DNA from 4 places in the Clostridium sp. SGI.024 genome. Region 3 is predicted to be linked to each of the others. Evidence: riboswitches for the same ligand, from Rfam matches in the RefSeq annotation. Region 3 holds a riboswitch; each other region holds the start of a gene.
The links. Region 3 has a riboswitch for S-adenosylmethionine ahead of metH (methionine synthase). Riboswitches for the same ligand answer to the same signal wherever they lie in the genome.
Positions count from the first base shown of each region.

Region 1: linked by a shared signal. The riboswitch ahead of ACQRD5_RS04495 (methionine ABC transporter ATP-binding protein) and the one ahead of metH (methionine synthase) in region 3 are both predicted to bind S-adenosylmethionine.
Region 2: linked by a shared signal. The riboswitch ahead of metK (methionine adenosyltransferase) and the one ahead of metH (methionine synthase) in region 3 are both predicted to bind S-adenosylmethionine.
Region 4: linked by a shared signal. The riboswitch ahead of metF (methylenetetrahydrofolate reductase [NAD(P)H]) and the one ahead of metH (methionine synthase) in region 3 are both predicted to bind S-adenosylmethionine.

Region 1 is NZ_JBNPON010000008.1:68,608-71,794, reverse strand. It holds gene ACQRD5_RS04500 (methionine ABC transporter permease) at 1-579, opposite strand, end outside; gene ACQRD5_RS04495 (methionine ABC transporter ATP-binding protein) at 579-1,610, opposite strand; SAM riboswitch class I at 1,700-1,842, opposite strand; gene ACQRD5_RS04490 (DUF503 domain-containing protein) at 1,924-2,211, opposite strand; gene ACQRD5_RS04485 (HD domain-containing protein) at 2,304-2,948, opposite strand; gene ACQRD5_RS04480 (hypothetical protein) at 3,030-3,187, opposite strand, start outside.
Region 2 is NZ_JBNPON010000090.1:479-3,665, forward strand. It holds gene yyaC (spore protease YyaC) at 1-160, opposite strand, end outside; gene ACQRD5_RS15865 (hypothetical protein) at 270-716, shown strand; tRNA gene ACQRD5_RS15870 (tRNA-Tyr) at 925-1,009, shown strand; tRNA gene ACQRD5_RS15875 (tRNA-Thr) at 1,029-1,103, shown strand; tRNA gene ACQRD5_RS15880 (tRNA-Tyr) at 1,110-1,194, shown strand; tRNA gene ACQRD5_RS15885 (tRNA-Val) at 1,216-1,291, shown strand; tRNA gene ACQRD5_RS15890 (tRNA-Thr) at 1,297-1,371, shown strand; tRNA gene ACQRD5_RS15895 (tRNA-Tyr) at 1,379-1,463, shown strand; SAM riboswitch class I at 1,682-1,788, shown strand; gene metK (methionine adenosyltransferase) at 1,887-3,062, shown strand; gene nagA (N-acetylglucosamine-6-phosphate deacetylase) at 3,100-3,187, opposite strand, start outside.
Region 3 is NZ_JBNPON010000052.1:22,485-25,671, forward strand. It holds gene metH (methionine synthase) at 1-1,833, opposite strand, end outside; SAM riboswitch class I at 1,903-2,001, opposite strand; gene ACQRD5_RS13060 (hypothetical protein) at 2,145-3,101, opposite strand.
Region 4 is NZ_JBNPON010000002.1:62,241-65,427, reverse strand. It holds gene ACQRD5_RS01135 (MraY family glycosyltransferase) at 1-606, shown strand, start outside; gene ACQRD5_RS01130 (GNAT family N-acetyltransferase) at 795-1,328, shown strand; SAM riboswitch class I at 1,387-1,500, shown strand; gene metF (methylenetetrahydrofolate reductase [NAD(P)H]) at 1,575-2,468, shown strand; gene ACQRD5_RS01120 (S-ribosylhomocysteine lyase) at 2,497-2,955, shown strand; gene ACQRD5_RS01115 (complex I 24 kDa subunit family protein) at 3,096-3,187, shown strand, end outside.

The DNA.
Region 1 (3,187 bases), on a different contig from region 3:
TACTAAGATTATTACTGTTACTATCATTACATCTGTTTGGTATCTTTGATAACCGTATCTTACTGCTAAGTCTCCAAGTCCACCTGCTCCTACTGTTCCTGCCATAGCTGAATATCCAATTATGCTTATTATTGTTAATGTTAATCCTGAAATTATTGATGGAACTGCTTCTTTAAGCATTACCTTAAATATTATTTGTGTATTTGATGCACCAAAGGATTTTGCTGCCTCTACTACTCCTGGATCTACTTCTTTTAAAGCTGATTCTATAATTCTTGCTACAAATGGAGCTGCTGCTATAGTAAGTGGAACTATTGCTGCTGTTGTTCCTATAGATTTTCCTACTATTAATTTTGTAAGTGGCATTATTGCTACCATTAAAATTATAAATGGGAAACCTCTTAAAATATTTATTATTGTATCTAATGTATTAAAAACAGTTTTATTAGGCTTTAAGCCTTTTGGTGCTGTAACTATTAATATAATAGCTGGAATAAATCCTAAAATTACTGAAAATAATGTTGAGAAAAATACCATTATTATGGTTTTATTAAATCCTTCAATTAATATTTCTGTCATTATTTAAGCACCTCCAATACTACACCTTTTTCTTCTAAATAAGCTATAACCTTGTCCTTATCTTTTTCATTAATATTTATTACTAAATTACCTAATATATCTTCTCTAAACTTTTCAAGCTTACCCCAAACTATTGAAAAATCTACATTTAAATCTCTTGCCATCTTTGTTATAAGTGCATTTTCTGAAGATGTACTTGGGAAGAATAACTTAATATTAATACCTGACTCTGGTAAAATATCTTCCTCTTCTTCTCCAAGGAATTTCTTTAATGATACCCCAGGTCTTAAGAATAATTCCTCTGACTTTCCTTCTGCTTTTAATATTCCACCTTCTATTAATGCAACTTTTTCACAAACTTCTTTTACTACTTCCATTTGGTGAGTTACTATTACTATAGTAATGCCTAACTCCTTATTAATTTTAGATAAAAGTGCTAATATATCCTTTGTTATCTTTGGATCTAAGGCTGATGTTGCTTCATCACATAGTAAAACTTTAGGCTCTAATGCTAAAGCTCTTGCTATTGCAACTCTTTGCTTTTGTCCTCCACTTAAGCTTGTGGGCTTTACTTTTGCTTTTTCAGAAAGTCCTACTAAATCTAAAAGTTCATTTACTCTTTCATTTATTCTTTTTCTTCTGTAGCTTCTATAGCTAATAGGTTTTTTATCCCCTAAACTATCTTTATATTCCTTATATTCTTCTTCAAATCCCCAAACCTCTAATGGTAAGGCTATATTATCAAATACAGTTTTTCTATTTAATAAATTAAAGCCTTGAAATATCATACCTAGTTTTTTTCTAAATTCTCTTAATTCATATCCCTTAAGCTCATTAACTTCTCTCCCCATAACATTTATTGAGCCATCTTCATAACTTTCAAGGCCATTTATGCATCTAAGTAAAGTAGATTTTCCTGCTCCACTATGCCCTATTATTCCATATATCGTACCTTCTTCTATAGATAAAGAAACATTTTTTATAACTTCCACATCATTAAATTTTTTAGTTAAATTTTTAATTTCAATCATTTATGTCCCTCCTAGAACTTAAATAAAAACAAAAAACGCACTGGAGAATAAATTCTCTAGTGCGTGTAAATATCACTTGTTGATTTATTCTCTCATCTATCAGCTTTAAAGCTGCAGGATTTAGCACCAAACTTAATATGAGTAATTTAGCTCAATAAAAATTAAGCCTATCACACCTATTAAAGGTTGCTGGGTTTCACAGGGCCAGTCCCTCCACCACTCTTGATAAGAAACATTTAAAAATGTTTATTAAATTTTATAGTAATACTATACATTTATTAACTTTAAATGTCAACAACTATTGCTAAAAAATTTAGAATACTATTACTTCTTTTCTTATATTAATTAATTCTGCATCAGTATTTTCTTCAACAAAATTTATTATATTTTCATATATTGAATCTAATTGTGCATTTGTAGCACAAATCCCTGATATACCAATTGTAATATAGTTATGAATATCTTGATTACCAACTTCATTTACTGAAATATTAAATTTATTTTTAAGTTTTTGAGTTATACTTCTTACTATCATCCTTTTTTCTTTTAAAGAATGAACCCATTCAGCTCTTAAGTTAATAGTCATTATTAGCACCTTCATAATTATCACCCTTTTATTTATATTATACTCTTTATATTAATATAAGTAAAAGAAGGGGAAATAATGCACAATTTTAATTAATAAATCATTACTTAAAAGTTCCATTCACTATAAAACTCCTCTAAGAAGTCTTCCATAAACTTATGTCTTTTTTCTGCTATTTCCTTTGCCGTATCTGTATTCATTAAATCTTTTAATTTTAATAGTTTTTCATAAAAATGATTTATTGTATGATTTTCTGCATTTTTAACTTCATCTAAGGATTTAAAATCCATAGGCTTTATTGATGGATCGTAAATTGGTCGATTTTTATGCCCTCCATAAGCAAAGGTTCTTGCTATTCCAATTGCACCTATAGCATCTAATCTATCTGCATCTTGAACTATTTTTCCTTCAATTGTATGTTGGGTTGAATCCACAACCCCACCTTTATAAGACATAGTTTTTATTATTTTTATTATTGCTTCCATATCATTCTTATCTACTTGTATAGATTTAAGAAATTTCTCCGTAACTGTGGTATTAATATCATTAGACTTTGAAAATTTCCAGTCATCAATATCATGTAATAGTGCTGTCATTTCAACAATAAAAGAATCTGCATTTTCTTTTTCTACTATATATTTAGCTAAGTTATATACTCTTTCTATATGAAACCAATCATGGCCACTTCCTTCTCCATATAATTTCTTTTTAACAAATTCTTTAGTCTTTTCTATCATTAAAACTTTATCCATTTCATTCTCCCTTAGTTGTAAAATATATAATTATTGTAAATTAATCTTAAAATTAAATGTATATTAAAAATTAAATACTCTTTATAACCTTTTATCTATCTTATCATTAGCATATTTACTAATTAATATTGATGCAAATATTAGTGAAGCTTGAAATAGTAAAAATTCATAAATATCATCACATAAAATAATCATGGCAGCAAAAGTTGCAATTGTCATCTGAAAATAAACTTGACCAT
Region 2 (3,187 bases), on a different contig from region 3:
TTTCCACTAAAATACTACCTACAAGTGGACCAAGAGAGTCTCCAATACATTTGTCTGTACCTACACAAATTATTACAGTATTATCTTTTATATATTCTTTTATTTTATTAGCAATTTCCATGTAGGAATTATGATCATCATAATGTACTTTATGCTTCATTAAAATTCACCTCCTGATTATACCAATATATGTGGTAAGCAATTTAAATATAATAAAATGTATAAAAAAATATAAACAGGATAGTAATTAAATAAAGGTGGTGAACTATATGAAAAAGGTAATAATTTATATATTTACTATTATATTAGGTGCAAGTATACCTATTTATTTTTTACTTATTTGGGAGCCTCTAAAAAGTAAAGAGGTATTAAGTAATGAGATTTTTAGTGAAGATATAAATGAAAATAATACTTTAAATAAAAATAAAGATTTTATTAATGATTCTGTTGAAGTAGAAACTGTTTCATTAAAGCAAAGTATTTCAAATAGTTTATTTAATTATCTTGATAATGAGAGAAAAGAAAAGTTGAATGTAATTATGAAAAAATTATCTATTTTAGATTTAATAAAAATTAATGATTTTTTTATAGATAAAGACAACAAAGAACAAATAAAAAAAGGCGTAGAATTAGCTAAAAAGAGAATGAGTTCATCAGATTATGAAATATTTAAAGATATACTAGAGAATTCTATAAATTCAATTATTTTAGACTAAATTTAATAAATAAAATATAATAAATATAATTTTAAAAAAGATAATAGTATTAAATGTGAGGAAATGAAAGAAAAATAGAATAAAATAACTGTAATTCAGTTAAATGAATAAATATTAAACTTGAAATTAGTAAATAATAAATATATACTAGTCATTGTCAGTCGAGCGAGTAAAATCCAATGACTGAAAATAATAAAATAAATTTTATGGGGGAGTTCCCGAGTGGCCAAAGGGGGCAGACTGTAAATCTGTTACGTTTCGTTTCGATGGTTCGAATCCGTCCTCCCCCACCATTTAAATTTATTTGAATATGCTGGCATGGCTCAACGGTAGAGCAGCTGACTTGTAATCAGCAGGTTGTAGGTTCGATTCCTATTGCCAGCTCCAAAAAATGGGGGAGTTCCCGAGTGGCCAAAGGGGGCAGACTGTAAATCTGTTACGTTTCGTTTCGATGGTTCGAATCCGTCCTCCCCCACCATTTTAAATTTGATTTGTGTATGGAAGCATAGCTCAGCTGGGAGAGCATCTGCCTTACAAGCAGAGGGTCACAGGTTCGATCCCTGTTGTTTCCACCATATATGCTGGCATGGCTCAACGGTAGAGCAGCTGACTTGTAATCAGCAGGTTGTAGGTTCGATTCCTATTGCCAGCTCCATAAATAAGGGGGAGTTCCCGAGTGGCCAAAGGGGGCAGACTGTAAATCTGTTACGTTTCGTTTCGATGGTTCGAATCCGTCCTCCCCCACCAAAACAAAAAGTCGTATTTCATAAGAAGTACGACTTTTTGTTTGTTCATTTATTACGACTTTTTGAAATGAATAATAAAGATTAAGGGCATCTATAGTATAAATACAGAGAAGAAAAATAAGAAATATTTTTATAAAACAAATATTCAGAATAATATGTATTGTTCTTGACGAATAATTTTAAAAATGATATAATCTGAAAAGTAAAATTTGATATTAGTTCTTATCAAGAGAGGTGGAGGGAAAGGGCCCTATGAAACCCGGCAACCTACTTCATTCATTTGAGTGTGGTGCCAATTCCAGCAATATAATTTTGCAAGATAAGAAAAGTTATGATTTTTAACATCTCTTCTTATCGAAGAGATTTTTTATTATATAGCTAAATTTTTAGAATTAATATCAAAAAAAAGAAAGGAGATATTAATATGAAAAAATTATTTACATCAGAGTCAGTTACAGAAGGACATCCAGATAAAATTTGTGACCAAATATCAGATGCAGTCTTAGATAGTATCTTAGCAAAAGACCCTATGGCAAGAGTAGCCTGTGAAACTGCTGTTACTACAGGAATGGTTTTAGTTATGGGAGAAATATCAACTAATTGCTATGTTGATATTCCAAAGTTAGTAAGAGAAACTATTAAAGAAATAGGATATGATAGAGCCAAATATGGTTTTGACTGTGAAACATGTGCAGTTTTAACTTCTATAGATGAGCAATCAGGTGATATAGCTATGGGAGTAAATGAAGCTTTAGAATATAAAGCGGGAGAAAAGGATAATGTTGAAGCTGTTGGAGCTGGAGACCAAGGTATGATGTTTGGTTTTGCAACTAATGAAACAGAAGAATTTATGCCATTACCAATAGCTATGGCTCATAGATTATCAAGAAGATTATCAGAAGTTAGAAAAAACGGAACTTTAGCATATTTAAGACCAGATGGAAAAACTCAAGTTACTGTAGAGTATGATGATAATAAAGTATTAAGAATAGATACAATCGTTATATCAACACAACACAGCGAAGAAGTTTCTCAAGAACAAATTAGAAAAGACCTAATGGAACATGTAATAAAAGCTGTAGTTCCAGTTGAATTATTAGATGATAAAACTAAGTATTTTATTAACCCAACAGGTAGATTTGTTGTTGGTGGCCCACAAGGAGATAGTGGTTTAACAGGAAGAAAGATAATTGTTGATACTTATGGTGGATATGGAAGACATGGTGGCGGTGCTTTCTCAGGAAAGGATCCAACTAAGGTTGATAGATCTGCAGCATATGCAGCTAGATGGGTAGCAAAGAACTTAGTTGCAGCAGGGGTTGCTGATAAATTAGAAATACAATTAGCATATGCTATTGGCGTTGCTAAGCCAGTATCAATTGAAATAGAAACATTTGGAACAGGTAAGAAGTCTGAAGAAGAAATAGTTTCAATTGTAGAGAAGATATTTGACTTAAGACCAGGTGCTATAATTAGAGATTTAGACTTAAGAAGACCTATCTATAAGCAAACTGCAGCTTATGGACACTTTGGTAGAATTGATTTAAATCTTCCTTGGGAACAATTAAACAAAGTAGAAGAAATAAAAAAATATTTATAAAATATATAAATTAAGGAGCTGCTTAGGCAGCTCCTTTTTATACTAATACTTTTCCGCCAACTATTACATTTTTGATGTTAATATCTTCATCAAATAATAGTAAATCTGCATCATAGCCTTCTTTT
Region 3 (3,187 bases):
TAATAAATCACTTGGTATTTCATCATATATTTGAATCATTCCAGGATTTACGATTCCCATATCCATTCCATTTTTTATTGCATGATATAGAAAAACTGAATGCATTGCTTCTCTAACCCTATTATTTCCTCTAAATGCAAAAGATAAATTACTAACTCCTCCTGATACTTTAGCTTTAGGAAGATTTTCCTTTATCCATTTAGTTGCATTTATAAAGTCCACTGCATAGTTATTATGCTCTTCAATACCTGTTGCTATTGCTAGTATATTTGGATCAAATATAATATCTTCTGGAGGAAAATTTACTTTATTAACTAATATATCATAAGCCCTTTTACAAACATTAATTTTTCTTTCGTAATTATCAGCTTGACCAATTTCATCGAAAGCCATAACAACAACTGCTGCACCAAAATCCTTAATGATATTTGCTATTTTTATAAATTCTTCTTCTCCATTTTTTAAAGAAATAGAATTTACAATGTGTTTTCCTTGAATTGACTTCAATCCTTTTTCTATTACTTCCCACCTTGATGAATCTATCATTATAGGTTTTGCTGATATATCTGGATCTGAAGCTATTAATTTCAAGAAATTTTCCATTTCAAATTCACTATCTAGAAGTCCATCATCAAAATTAACATCTATAATTTGGGCTCCATTTTCCACTTGATTTTTAGCTATTTTTAAAGCTTCTTCATAATTTTTTTCTTTGATAAGCCTAGCAAATTTTGCAGAACCTGAAATATTTGTTCTTTCTCCTATATTTATAAAATTCATTTCTTTATTTGACTTAGTTACTTCTAACCCACAGTATACACTTTCTTTAATTACTTTTTTAATTTCCCTTGGTTTATATTTTTTAGCTACTTTAGATATTTCTTTAATATGCTCAAAAGTTGTTCCACAACAACCTCCAACCATATTTAAATATCCTTCCTTTAGCATTTCTTCTATATAAGTTGCTGTTACTTTAGGCGATTCATCGTAAAAGCCAAGTTCGTTAGGTAATCCTGCATTAGGATAAACTGAAATAAATAAATCTTGTGTTTCAGCAAGTTCTTTTATAAAACTCATTAATTCTTTAGCACCAAAAGAACAATTTAATCCAATAGATATGATATAATCATTTCTCATAGAATTTGCAAAAGCTAATATATCTTGACCAGATAATATTCTTCCAGATTTATCAGCAATAGTTCCTGAAATCATAATAGGTAAGCTATTCCCTTTCTCTTTATAAACTTCATTTGCAGCAATAATTGCTGCTCGTGCATTTAATGAATCAAAAATAGTTTCGATTAGTACAATATCTATTCCCCCATCTATCAATGCATTAACTTGTTCTTTATATGCTTCTTTTAATTCATCAAAATTTACACTTCTTAAAGTTGGATCCTCTACATCAGGTGATAAAGATGCCATTTTATTTGTTGGCCCAATTGATCCAGCAACATATCTTTTTCTTCCATCTTTTAATTCAAATTCATTACATAAATCTCTAGCAATTTTTGCACTCTCATAATTCATTTTATAAACTAGCTCTTCTAAATTAAAATCACGTTGTGATATAAAATTTGAATTTAAAGTATTTGTTTCTATTATATCTGCTCCTGCTTCTAAAAATCCTCTATGTATATTTTTTATAATATCAGGATTTGTTACACTTAATAAATCATTATTTCCTTTTAAAGCAAAGGGAAAATCCTTTAATATATCTCCTCTATAATCTTTCTCATCAAGCATATAGCTTTGAATATTAGTTCCCATTGCCCCATCTATAACTAATATTCTATTTTTTAAATCATCAATTATCTTAAATTTAGAAATCATTATAATACCCCCTTAAAAATAAAAAAATCTCTTTCAAAAAGAAGAGATTAATAATTTCATAATATATTTCTCTTATTTTTCAGATTTCTCTGTTGGATTTGGCACCACACTTAAAAAGTAGGTTGCTGGGCTTCATAGGGCCAGTCCCTCCACCACTCATAATAAGATTCTTAATTTATATAATTATATATTTTTTACGAGAATAAGTCAATTTTGTTCTTTTAAATTAAATAAATAATCCATTAAATTAAAGTAATGCTAAAATACTCTCAAAAGTATTATAACTTTGAGAGTATTTTATATTTTTATTATTATCTTAATATAGATTGAGCCATTCTTCTATAAGTATGTCTTATTCCTCTTATTGCAACAGATAATGTCATAATATTTTCTGGAACTGCCATACCAAAAGTTCCACAATCCCCTATATGTTGAATATCTGCTCCTGCCATCTTAGAATTTAAAGCAATTTGTTCTATAACTGATTTACTTGAACCTTCTTGTGATGTCCCAATTGTTGTCATTGCTAATGCACCATTATCATGTATCATAGAAATTATATCTTTTGCTAAAGATAAATCAAATCCTGGAACTGTACCAGGTGCTGGTATTAATACAACATCTGCTCCTGCATCTATAAATCCTTTTATAGTTTCTTCATCGTATATATTTCCACTACCTGCCCCATGCATTTTACCAGCTATAATTAATGTATCTTCTCCTAGTATTTCCTTAGCTAATTTTATTCCATTACATATTGTCTCAGCATTAACACCTGTATTTGGATTTCCTGTTATTACAATATAATCAAACCCATATTCTTTAACTTTTTTTAGACTATATTCATTTAATGTAAAACCTTTTTCATATGTACTTCCCTCTGGTACAGGTTCTAAATTTACTCCTATTAATCTTCCAACTAATTTCTTAATATTTTTTATATAATTTTTATCATTTAAATTTCTTTTTACACTTTCTTCATATACTTGTGCTATTTTTCCTAAATCATTTAATAAAATATTTCCTCCATCTATACCAAAGATAAATGGTTTTTCAAAATCAAAAGTATTTAATGTTAACATATCTGCACCAAAACTTGAAGCTAATTCTAAATTAGATACTTCTTTAATATATGGAGTATAACTTATTATACATTCAGACATAACTGTCCTTCCTTCAGATCCCTCAATGATTTCTCTTAATTCATTTTTATTAATTGTCTCAATATCTTTTGTTGTTAATTCAAAAATTCTTTTCAAGCAAATCACTCCTTTGTCTATTGCACATGTAATATTATACATTTATACTTATCAATTGTAAAAGATTAAACTATAATATAATTAAAAACTTTTAT
Region 4 (3,187 bases), on a different contig from region 3:
AATGCTGGCATTGTATTTAGAGGTTTTACTAATCCATTTACAGGAAATTATATAGTTTTATCTAGTTTTGTACAATTTATATTAACAATTACGTGGATATTTGGAGTAACAACTGTTATTAACTGGTCAGATGGAATGGATGGACTTGCTGGTGGCTTGTCTCTTATATCATCTATCACCTTTGCAGGAGCAGCAATAATATTAAAACAAAGTGAATCTATTACTATGTCACTAATTGTTTCAGGAGTTACACTTGGATTCTTAAAGTACAATAATTATCCTGCTAAGATTTTTATGGGAGATTCAGGTGCAAACTTCTTAGGATTTATTTTAAGTATAATTGCTTTAGATGGAGCTTTTAAACAAGCAACTTTAATGAGTATATTTATACCAATATTAGCATTAGCAATACCGATATTTGATAATCTTTTTGTAATAGTAAAAAGATTTATTGATGGTAAGCCAGTATATCAAGCAGATAGAAGTCAAATTCATTACAGATTAGAATCAAAGGGATTTACGCCAAAACAAGTTGTAACATATATAAATATGGTTAGTTTAGCTTTTAGTTTAATATCAATTATTCTGTTGTTAATAAAAAGATAGGATTTAGTAGCTATGGCTAATGAAAAATTTGAAATGTAGAATTAGGGTGAAAATATTTATTAGTAATTGAAAATAAATTATATAATAATTTTAAATTTATATTTTTGATTTGGAGCTGTTTATAACAGTTCCTTATTTTATAATTTAAAGTGTAAAATATCAGAGTATTTATTTTAAGGGGGAGAATTATGTATAGGGGAAAATTAGTTAAGCTAAGAGCTTATAGGGAAGAAGATATAGAAAGAGCTGTAGAATTTATAAATGATGAAGAAACTAAAAAATTTCTAGATACCGCCATTCCTTTTCCAATTACTAAATGGCAGGAAGAAGAATGGATAAAAAGTAGGAAAAGTAATAAAGATTTCACTTATGATTTTGCAATTGAAGATTTAGAAACTGGAAAATATATTGGAGGATGCAGTATCAACCATTGTGATGTGAAAAATAGAAACTGTACCATAGGGATAATGCTTGGAGATAAAGATTACTGGGGAAGGGATTATGGTAGTGATGCTTTAAAAGTGTTAATAAAATTTATATTTGAAGAAGTAAATATGGATAAGATAAAACTTGGAGTATTTTCTTTTAATGCTAGAGCAATAGCATGTTATAAAAAAATAGGTTTTATAGAGGAAGGAATATTAAAGAAAGAATTATATAGAAATGGCAAGTATAATGATATTACACTTATGGCTTTATTTAAAGAAGATTACAAAGAATAAAATTTGAATATTTACAAAATTAAGAAAAAGACTTATAATATAAAAAAAGAATGAACAAAACTTATCAAGAGTGGTGGAGGGACTGGCCCTATGATACCCGGCAACCTACAATGTTAATTTTATTTAAATTAATTGTTTTATTTGTGTGGTGCTAATTCCTGTAAGATAAGGGTAATATATAGGCTATTTACGTACCTAAAGGTTATCCTTTAGGTACTTTTTTTAGTAATGAAAAGGGGGCAAGTTATGAATATTAATAATTTATTTAATGAAAAGAAGGTGGTTTTTTCTTTTGAAATATTTCCACCAAAGCAAGAATCAAATATAGATACTATTTATAATACTTTAGAAGAATTAAAAGGTTTAAGTCCAGATTTTATAAGTGTAACCTATGGGGCAGGTGGAAGCTTATCTAAAAATATGACTTGTGAGATATCTTCTATAATCAAAAATAAATATAAGATAGAGCCATTAGCACATTTAACTTGTATTAATTCTACTAAAGAGCAAGTAGATAAGATTTTAAATGATTTAAAAAAAGAAGGAATAGAAAATGTTTTAGCTTTAAGAGGTGATATTCCAATTGATTTTGATGGAAAAAGTGATTTTAAATATGCTAGCGATTTAATAAAGCATATTAAATTAAGAAATGACTTTAATATAGTTGGAGCTTGTTATCCTGAGGGGCATTTAGATAGCAAGTCTTATGAAGATGATTTAATAAATTTAAAGAAAAAACAAGAAGCTGGAGCAACGCATTTAATATCACAACTGTTTTTTGATAATGAGTATTTTTATAATTTCTTAGAGCAAAAAGAAAAGTATGGAATATCTATTCCAATTCAAGCTGGAATTATGCCTGTTATAAACACAAAACAAATAAAGAGAATAGTATCATTATGTGGTGCTAAAGTTCCAAATAAGTTTATAAAGATTATGAATAAATATGAATATAATCCAGAGGCATTAAGAGATGCTGGAATTGCATATGCAACTGAACAAATTATAGATTTAATATCTACTGGAGTTCAGGGTATTCATTTATATACAATGAATAACCCTTATGTGGCTAAGAAAATAAGTGAAAGCATTTCATCCATTGTTAATACTATAAATACTTTAGAAAATGAGGTAAATTAAATTTATAAATATAGTGGAGGTATATTGTATGGAAAAAGTTGAAAGTTTTGAATTAGATCATAGAATAGTTAAGGCACCTTATATAAGGAAATGTTGTTTGCTAGAAGGAAAAAATGGAGATAAGGTAACTAAGTTCGATATTAGATTTTTACAACCTAATAAAGAAGCTTTTGGAACAGCAGCTATGCATGGATTAGAGCATTTACTAGCTTATGAACTTAGAGATAAAGTTGAAGGGATTATTGATTTTTCTCCAATGGGATGTAGAACAGGTTTTTATTTAAGCATTTGGGGAGATAGAGATTCAAAGGAGATAAAAGTAGCTTTAGAAGCTGCTTTAGAAGAGGTTTTAAAGGCTACTGAAATTCCAGCTGCTAATGAAGTACAATGTGGAAATTATAGAGATTTATCTTTATTTGGAGCTAAGGAATATGCAAAAGAAGCATTAAAAAAAGGTTTTTCATTAAGTATATATGGAGAAAAATAAAAATATTTTTCATTGCATTCTAATTGTGAAATTAGAATGCATTTTTTTGTTTAACAAATACAAAATATGTGATAATATTAAATAGATAGAAAATTTAGAAAATTTTTAAAATTTCAAAAATATTTTGTGGAGATGATTTAATGGACAAGTGTAGTAAGTTCAAAGATTTAAAATCATTTATCCAAGAAGGAAACGATGATGAAAGCTCTTTAATTGCAGTTTTACATCAGGC